Regions from separate parts of the Arthrobacter sp. 2MCAF14 genome, predicted to be linked through region 3. Evidence: riboswitches for the same ligand, from Rfam matches in the RefSeq annotation. Region 3 holds a riboswitch; each other region holds the start of a gene.
What was found. Region 3 has a riboswitch for thiamine pyrophosphate ahead of AB4074_RS18280 (ECF transporter S component). Riboswitches for the same ligand answer to the same signal wherever they lie in the genome.
Positions count from the first base shown of each region.

Region 1: linked by a shared signal. The riboswitch ahead of thiO (glycine oxidase ThiO) and the one ahead of AB4074_RS18280 (ECF transporter S component) in region 3 are both predicted to bind thiamine pyrophosphate.
Region 2: linked by a shared signal. The riboswitch ahead of thiD (bifunctional hydroxymethylpyrimidine kinase/phosphomethylpyrimidine kinase) and the one ahead of AB4074_RS18280 (ECF transporter S component) in region 3 are both predicted to bind thiamine pyrophosphate.
Region 4: linked by a shared signal. The riboswitch ahead of thiC (phosphomethylpyrimidine synthase ThiC) and the one ahead of AB4074_RS18280 (ECF transporter S component) in region 3 are both predicted to bind thiamine pyrophosphate.

Region 1 is NZ_JBFRHB010000001.1:23,224-25,418, forward strand. Features, by position in the region: gene AB4074_RS00120 (DUF805 domain-containing protein) at 1-163, shown strand, start outside; gene thiE (thiamine phosphate synthase) at 285-971, opposite strand; TPP riboswitch at 998-1,117, shown strand; gene thiO (glycine oxidase ThiO) at 1,109-2,195, shown strand, end outside.
Region 2 is NZ_JBFRHB010000014.1:39,924-42,118, forward strand. Features, by position in the region: gene thiD (bifunctional hydroxymethylpyrimidine kinase/phosphomethylpyrimidine kinase) at 1-929, opposite strand, end outside; TPP riboswitch at 921-1,017, opposite strand; gene AB4074_RS11560 (Rne/Rng family ribonuclease) at 1,162-2,195, opposite strand, start outside.
Region 3 is NZ_JBFRHB010000030.1:4,455-6,649, reverse strand. Features, by position in the region: gene AB4074_RS18285 (NUDIX hydrolase) at 1-699, opposite strand, end outside; TPP riboswitch at 912-1,048, shown strand; gene AB4074_RS18280 (ECF transporter S component) at 1,123-1,752, shown strand; gene AB4074_RS18275 (ABC transporter ATP-binding protein) at 1,752-2,195, shown strand, end outside.
Region 4 is NZ_JBFRHB010000001.1:371,929-374,123, reverse strand. Features, by position in the region: gene AB4074_RS01710 (amidohydrolase family protein) at 1-815, opposite strand, end outside; TPP riboswitch at 893-1,000, shown strand; gene thiC (phosphomethylpyrimidine synthase ThiC) at 996-2,195, shown strand, end outside.

The DNA.
Region 1 (2,195 bases), on a different contig from region 3:
GAACCTTGTGCCTGGCCTGGCGCTCACGGTTCGTCGCCTCCACGACACCGGGCGCAGCGGCTGGTTCATTCTGCTCGGACTTATTCCGATTGCAGGTCCGATCATCTTGCTCGTCTTCTACGCCACGGCGTCGAAACCGGAAGGGGCGACTTACGGCGCCTGAGCGCCGCACGCTTTGAAAGCCACGGGCTGAAAACTGACCAAGAGCGACGGTGGTCGTTGCCGGGGTGCCGTAAGAACCCCGGCAACGACCGCCGTCGTCGTTCTACTCCCGGGAAATGTCCTTAAGTCGTCGCGTCAAGGGCAGCCAGAAGCGCCTGGGCTGCCGCCGTCGGATCCTGTGCTTCGGTGATGGCCCGCACCACCACGATGCGGCTGGCGCCGGCCCTAACTACCTCTTCCACGTTGCTGAGATCGATGCCGCCAATCGCAAACCAGGGGAGCACAACGCCTCCGACTGTCTCTTCGTCTGCCTGCTTCACCGCGTTGGCGGCGTACTTCACCAGATCGAGCCCGACGGCCGAGCGTCCCGGCTTGGTGGGGGTGGCCCACACCGGCCCGACGCAGAAGTAGTCCAGGCCGCTGCGGCCAGGCGACGCGGCGATGGCTGCGTCAATCTGTTCCGGCGTGTGTGTGGAGAGACCGATGATGGTGGGGTCGTGGAGCAGCTTCCGGGCAGAGCGCAGCGGAATGTCCTTTTGGCCGATGTGGAACACCGGCGCGCCGGAGAGGGATGCTACGTCCGCGCGGTCGTTGACTGCCCAGAGACGGCCGTGACGATGGGCCACTGATTGCAGGATCTCCAGGAGCTCCAGTTCCTCTGCCGCTTCAATCGTCTTGTCGCGGAGCTGGATGATGTCCACGCCGCCCTCGAATGCGGCATCGACAAACTGCCCAAAATCACCCTGTTCCTTGCGGGCGTCGGTGCAGAGGTACAGGCGGGCGGTGGTGTGGACATCGTGCTGGGTCATGGAAACAGAGTAGTTCCTCTAAACTGGGCTGGTACCGCGGGAGCCGCGGCGGCAGTCACAATCGCCGCGCGGCTGAGAGGGCTTCAGCGCCGACCGCTTGACCTGATCCGGCTAGTACCGGCGTAGGGAAGGACTCCATGGACGAAGTAAACACCCAGCACGAACCCCTGCGCGCGGATGTCGCGGTGATCGGGGGCGGTGTCATTGGCCTCGGCATCGCGTGGGAAGCCCGCAGATCCGGCCGTTCGGTTGTCCTCATCGATCCCGCACCGGCCAGCGGCGCTACGTTCGCGGCGGCGGGAATGCTGGCGCCGGTCAGCGAATTGCACTACCAGGAAGAGGACCTCCTGGAGCTAATGCTCGAATCGTCGGTATTCTGGCCGGACTTCGAACGCAATGTGACCGGCTCGAGCATCGGCCGCAGCACGGGTTACCGTACGACGCCGACCCTCGCCGTCGGCGCGGACGCTGCGGACCGCCGGGCGCTCGCCGATCTCCGGGATGTCCAGCTGGCCAACGGCCTGGTGGTGGAATCCGTGCGGTTGCGCGAGGTGCGGGAGCGTGAGCCGCTGCTGAGCCCGCAGATTTCCTGCGCCTTCGACATCCCGGGCGACCACCAAGTGGATCCGCGCCGGCTTTCGGTCGCGATTCTGGGCGCGCTGGCAGACCACCAGCCCAGGGATTCCAGCTGGATTCCGGGGGCCGATGGCGGTTTTGCGGTCCACGACACTGCAGCGGGCCTCCTGTGGGAGGACGGGCGCGTCGTGGGGGCCGTGCTCGGCTCAGGAATCGAGGTGCTCGCCACGGAAACAGTGGTAGCCAACGGACTGGATGCCGCCCGCTTGAACGGCCTGCCGGATGGATTGTCACTCCCGTTGCGTCCGGTGTATGGCGACATATTGCGGTTGCGCGTCCCGGAGCATCTGCAACCCCTGGTCACCGCCACGGTCCGGGGAATGGTGCGCGGAGTGCCCGTCTATATCGTGCCCCGCGACGACGGGACGGTGGTGATCGGCGCGACGCAACGTGAAGACGGCTTGTCGGCGTCCGGGGGATCGGCCAACCCGGTGTCAGCCGGTGGCGTGTACCAATTGCTCCGCGACGCCCAGGTACTTGTCCCGGCTGTGGCCGAACTGGAACTTCTGGAAGCAACTGCCCGTGCGCGTCCGGGCACTCCGGACAATGCACCGCTGTTGGGCCGTGTGAAAGGCGGCGAAAGCGAAG
Region 2 (2,195 bases), on a different contig from region 3:
TAAATGGCCGCAAGTTCCGTTTGGGCGGCGTCCCACATCCGGACGGCAAAGTCCCCCGGATGAAGGTCCTGCTGGAGCGCGTGGAAATGATGGATCGGCCCATTGCCCTTCCCCACTTCCAGCACCTCGGACTGGGCCAGCGCCCCCTGAAGCCAGGGCTTGACTACGCGCAGCGCAGACTCCCAATCGCCGAGCCGTGCCTTGGCCGTCGCCATGGCCGACGACAAGGAACATCCCGTGCCATGGCTGTTGCGGGTCTCCACGCGTTGACCGGCGAATTCCACCACGTCCTGGCTCAGGACTCCTTCGGTGTTAACCAGGGCGTCGGGGCAGCCCTCTCCCTGCAGATGGCCGCCCTTCACCAGGACGGTGTTTCCGCAGGCTGCAGCCAGGCGTTTGCCTTGCTCCAACGCCGATGCCCAGTCAATGGCAACAGGCTCGCCAAGCAGCATGGCCAATTCAGGAAGGTTGGGGGTCACCAAGTCAGCGAGGGGCAGAAGTTCCCGCAGCGCGGTTTCAGCGGACTCCGCGAGGAGCCGGTCGCCACTGGTCGCGATCATCACCGGATCCAGCACGACGACGGCGGGGCGCGCCTCGCCGAGCCAGCGACGGACTTCATGGATGACGGCGGCGTCCCCGAGCATGCCGATTTTGACAGCATCAACAGTGATGTCGTCGCTAATGGCATCCAATTGCTGGCGCAGGAACTCCACGGGAGGCACATGGACGGCAGTGACTCCCCGGGTGTTTTGTACGGTGAGCGCAGTGATGACGGCCATGCCATAGCCGCCGTTGGCCGCGATGCTCTTGAGGTCTGCCTGGATCCCGGCACCACCCGAAGGATCAGAGCCGGCAATGCTGAGGACCCTCGGGATAGCCCGCTGGACGGCCTTGAGCGGGTAGACAGCTGATTGCGCTGAAACAGTCATGCGAGACATCCCTTCGCCGGTGCTAACCGGACAGGTTCAACGGGTCTGGTCTCAGCCGGCTTGGTGCGCGGCACCCCGTGTCAGTCCCTTAGCTTAACCCGGATCACACCTCGCCCGCTGAAATCGCGCTATGCAACCGTGCTGACCGTCCGGTGAATCGGCCGGCAACGACGAAGCCCCGGCGGTTTCCACATGAGCGGAAAGGGCCGGGGCTTCGGACAGGGTACTGCGTTTAGAGCTCGGACTTGGGCACGCCGACTCCGAGGATGATCGGTTCCGCTGCCGCCGTCGACTTGGCTGGAGCAGCGTCCGTCGCCTTGGCCTCGTGCGCGGCCCCACCGGAGGCGGCCGCGGCAACCTCGTGGTGCTCAACGTTGGTGGCGTTGGCGGCACCCTGGGCCCGGCTGGCGCTGCGGTTGCGACGGCCTCGGCGTCCACGCGAACCCGCTTCCGGGGATTCCCCGCTTGCAACGGCCGCGGGGGTCCCTGCGGGCGCTTCCTCGGCCTCAGTTGCCGTCGTCGCAGTGTCGGGAGCTCCTCCGAGGCCCGCGAATGCCTGTGCCAACAGGTCCAGGCTCATGGCAGGTGCACCACTCGCTGGCTGCTCTTCGTGGTGGACGAAGGGCAACGCAACTTCCTCGCCGCCGAATCGCAGCACAGGCTTCGAACGTTCCTCGCTACTCGAAGCAGCGGCAGGAGCCTGGGCCGGGGCCGGGGGGGCCTGGACCGGGGCCGCTTCCGCTACGTGCCGGTCGGCGAGCAATTCCGCCGCGTGGTGGAGCTCGTCGTCGTGCAGGTGGGCAGCGTGGGCCGCAGCCGCGATGGTGGCAAGGGCTGCGCGGGTGGCTGCCTGGCGATTCGGATCAGTGGATTCCACTGTATGGACCGGCACAGGAGGGGTGATCGGGAGCTCGGCCGTCCCCTGCCCTGTCCCCCTGCCGCGGCGACGCTTGCGCTGCTCCGGGCGGACGGCCGGCTGTGATTCCGTCCGCGGGTGGTGGTGTTCAGCGGCCACCACGTTGGCCCGACGGTGCTCCACAGGCTCGTCGTGCGTGACGATTCCGCGACCGGCGCACGTTTCGCACTGCTCGCCGAAGACCTCAAGCAGGCCGGTGCCCATGCGCTTGCGGGTCATCTGCACCAATCCAAGCGACGTCACTTCGGCGACCTGGTGCTTGGTGCGGTCCCGGCCGAGGCACTCGACCATGCGGCGCAACACGAGATCGCGGTTGGATTCCAGGACCATGTCGATGAAGTCGATGACGA
Region 3 (2,195 bases):
GAACTCCTCCAAAGCTCCAGGCTTTGGACGGACGGGCACGATGTCACGGTCCTCGGCCAGTATCGCTTCCACCGTGCCGAGAGCGAGGAGCTCATCCAGCAGCGCCAGCGTGGGCGGCATGAGCTTGAGGGTTCCGGCGGCTTCGGCATCCAGGATTCCGCGGACCGGCATCCACAAGGACGATGACGCTTCCGTGGTTTGGTGCCTTGGCTCGGCACCGGAAAGCGGGCAGGCAAGGTAGAAGTATGTGTCGAAGCGCTTGGGCTGGTCTGCCGGGGTGACCCAGTTGGCCCACGGGCGGAGGGTGGCGGCGTCGAGCTTCAGCCCGGCCTCTTCGAACACCTCGCGCTGTGCAGCCGCCAGCACCCGGCCGGCGTTGAACCGGGCCGAAGCGGGCTCGACGGCGATGCTGCTCCGGCGCCAGGCGTTGGCGTGCCGCTCGACGACGTCGTCCTCGAAGTCCCAGCCGGAGCTGTCCGCCTGGTCCACTCGCCCCCCGGGGAAGACGACCATGCCCGCGGCGAAATCCATCGTGGTCACGCGGTGCTGCACGAACACCTCCAGGCCGCGCCCGGCATCCGCCGGAACCTCCGGGTCTGACTGAACCGTGTGAACGGGGGCCTCGCGGACCAGGATCACGCTCGCGGCGAGCCTAGGTTCGGCCACCGTGGTGCTGTTCGCTTCGCCAATGCCTGCCAAGACCGCTCCTTTGCCCGCGCTGCGTCACATTCTGCTGGATCATTCTCCCAGCTTCTGCGCCCGCCCGCGCCAATCCGCGCCGGCCAGGGCTCGCCCGGCGAATGATCCAGCAGAATCCGTCGTCCCACATGTTTGTGACCGTTCCGCGTAGGCCAGCACAGCGCCCGCAACCCCGCCAAGGTGTAAACTGAACCACGCCCAAAAGGGTGGATTGATAACGACAGGGGAGCGCCGCCGTCGGGCTCGCAGCAATGCGGCACGGATGACGGGCGCTGAGAGTGCGGACAGCCGCAGACCCTCGAACCTGATCCGGCTAGTACCGGCGCAAGGGAGTCGAGTTCTCATAGTGTCCGGACCGGGGCGGCGGAAACCGCTCGCAGGCAACCGGAAACACTTTCCCCTCCTGTTCCTCAGGAGGACAAAATGACTGGTATTTCTGCAAGGCCGGGCCTCACCAAGCCTGGTTACAGCTGGCGCGTCGTGGACATCGTCGTGGCGGCACTGATCTCGATCGCCGGTGGCGTGATCTTCTGGGCATGGGACCAGATGGCTCTGGTTGCTACGCCGATGTCCGCCGGCTACCCGCCGCTGAGCGGCCTGATCGCCGGCGGCTGGATGATCCCGGCAGTCCTGGGCATGCTCATCGTCCGCAAGCCCGGTGCGGCAATTTTCTGCGAGACGGTGGCCGCCACCAGCGAGCTCATCATGGGTTCGCAGTACGGCACCACGGTCCTGATCTCGGGCCTGCTCCAGGGTCTCGGCGCGGAACTCATCTTCCTGGCCTTCATGTACAAGAAGTTCAACCTGCCGGTGTCCCTGCTGGCAGGTGCCGGCGCGGGCCTGTTCTGCGGTTTGAACGACTCCTTCCTGCCGTGGGGCTGGAACATCGCCTACGAACCGGTCGACAAGCTCGCGTACATCGTGTTCTGCACGATCTCCGGTGCCGTCATTGCCGGAGCCCTGTCCTGGATCGCGACCCGCGGCCTGGCCAAGACCGGTGTCCTGAGCGCGTTCGCGTCCCGCAAGGCCGCCTCGGAGCCCGTCTTTTCCTGATGCCCAGTCCTGATTCCGGCACCCCTGCTGTGGTGCGACCCGCCGCCATTTCCGCGCAAGGCTGGGGCTGGCGGCACGCTGGCCGCACCACGCAGGCCATCCACGCCCTGGACCTGGATATTCGTCCAGGGGAGCGTGTGCTCCTGCTCGGCCCCTCGGGCGCGGGCAAGTCGACGCTCCTGCATGCCTTGGCGGGCGTGTTGGGCGAGGAAGGTGACGACGCCGACGAGACGGGCTCGCTGCTCGTGGACGGCGTTTCGCCGAAGGCCCAGCGGGGCCGTGCCGGACTCATGCAACAGGACCCCGAAACCCAGGTGGTGCTTTCCCGGCTGGGCGATGACGTCGCGTTCGGTGCCGAGAACCTTTGCGTGCCACGGGAAGAGATCTGGAAACGCGTCCATGAAGCGCTCGACGACGTCGGGCTCCTGCGTAGTGCCGGTGGC
Region 4 (2,195 bases), on a different contig from region 3:
CCGGCGTCGAATGCCTCGGCGACGCGTTCATGCCTGCGCTCCCACAGCCTGGTCATGTGGGCGGCGTATCGCGGGAACTTCGCTTCCGCCTGCTTCGCGATGTCCGGAAAGGTCGCAATGTTGATGAGGGTGGGGACAATCGGCACATCCTGGTCCAGCAGCCGGGGAATATGGTGCGGCAGGAGGCCGGTGGCGTGCTCGATGCAGTCGATGCCCGCGTCGAGCATGTCGTCGATAGTCCCTTCGGCGAAGCAATGGGCAGTTACCCTGGCTCCCTCGTCGTGTGCCGCGGCGACGGCGTCCTTGACGATGGCGGCCGGAAAGGACGGGCCGAGATCCCCGGCGGAGCGGTCGATCCAGTCCCCGACGATCTTGACCCAGCCGTCTCCGGACCGCGCCTGCTTGCGCACCGCCTCCGCCAGATCCTCCGGCTCGACTTCTTCGGCCAGCCCGGGGATGTAACGGCGTTGCCTCGCGATATGCCTGCCCGCGCGGATGATTCTGGGCATGTCCGTCCGGCGCTGCAGCCACCGCGTGTCGCTTGCGGATCCGGCGTCGCGGATCAGGAGCGTCCCGGCGTTCCGGTCCGCCGTCGCCTGCAGCCGCGCAGTCTCGTCGTCGACGGCACCGCCCTTGCCCAAGCCAACATGGCAGTGCGCGTCGACAAGGCCGGGCAGCACCCATCCGGCCAGGACGACGTCCGGTGCGGCAGCAGGCCGCAGGTACGTCAGCCGTCCGTCGACCGACCAGAGGCCGCGCCGTTCCTCCTCCGGCCCGGTGAGGACGGTGCCGCTGAATTCGATGATTTCCGCCATGATTCCACCCTAGACTCCGACGCCGTTGCCGGACCGGTCACATCTCTCCCAAGCACCGACAGCTGTGGTAGCTTCGTCTACGACCACACGGGGGCCCTTGCAAGGGCTGAGATCGGGCTGATGCAGCCTGTGACCGTTGAACCTGTCCGGGTAATGCCGGCGAAGGAAGTGAGTAATCCTTTGAGCATCAAAGAAACACAGCTGAGCCCTACCCAAAACGGATCGGCCAAAGAGGTGACACAATCCCTCAAGTCGCATTCCCTCGCGTTCCTGGAGGATGCCGGGACGGGAATCCGGGTTCCGGTGACTGAAATCGCCCTGGAACCGTCCCCCAACGGCGAGGCCAACGCGCCATTCCAGGTGTACCGCACCGCAGGGCCAGGGAGCGATCCCGTGGTCGGCCTCGAGCCGTTCCGCAGCGAGTGGATCGAAGCCCGCGGCGACACCGAGGCCTACAGCGGCCGCGAACGGAACCTGCTCGACGACGGCAAGTCGGCCGTACGCCGCGGCGCCGCCTCAGCGGAGTGGAAGGGTGCACAGCCGGTGCCCCGCCGCGCCGTCGACGGCAAGACCGTGACGCAGATGCACTACGCCAAGCAGGGCATCGTGACGCCCGAAATGCAGTTCGTGGCACTTCGCGAAAACTGCGATGTGGAACTCGTCCGCAGCGAGGTCGCGGCCGGCCGGGCCATCATCCCCAACAACATCAACCACCCCGAATCCGAGCCGATGATCATCGGCAAGGCGTTCCTCGTGAAGATCAACGCCAATATCGGCAACTCGGCCGTCACCAGCTCCATCGCCGAAGAGGTGGACAAGTTGCAGTGGGCCACGCAATGGGGCGCCGACACTGTGATGGACCTGTCCACGGGTGACGACATCCACACCACCCGAGAATGGATCATCCGCAACTCCCCCGTGCCGATCGGTACCGTGCCTATTTACCAGGCCCTCGAGAAGGTCAACGGCGAAGCCAACAAGCTCACGTGGGAGATCTTCCGCGACACTGTCATTGAACAATGCGAGCAGGGCGTGGACTACATGACCATCCACGCCGGCGTGTTGCTGCGGTATGTGCCGCTCACCGCGAATCGCGTAACGGGCATCGTTTCCCGCGGCGGCTCCATCATGGCCGGCTGGTGCCTGGCGCACCACGAAGAAAACTTCCTCTACACCCATTTCGACGAACTCTGCGAAATCTTCGCCAAGTACGACGTCGCGTTCTCGCTCGGCGACGGCTTGCGTCCGGGAGCGACGGCGGACGCCAACGACGCCGCGCAGTTCGCCGAGCTCGACACGCTCGCGGAGCTCACGAAGCGGGCGTGGAAGTACGACGTGCAGGTCATGGTGGAGGGCCCCGGGCACATCCCGTTCCACCTC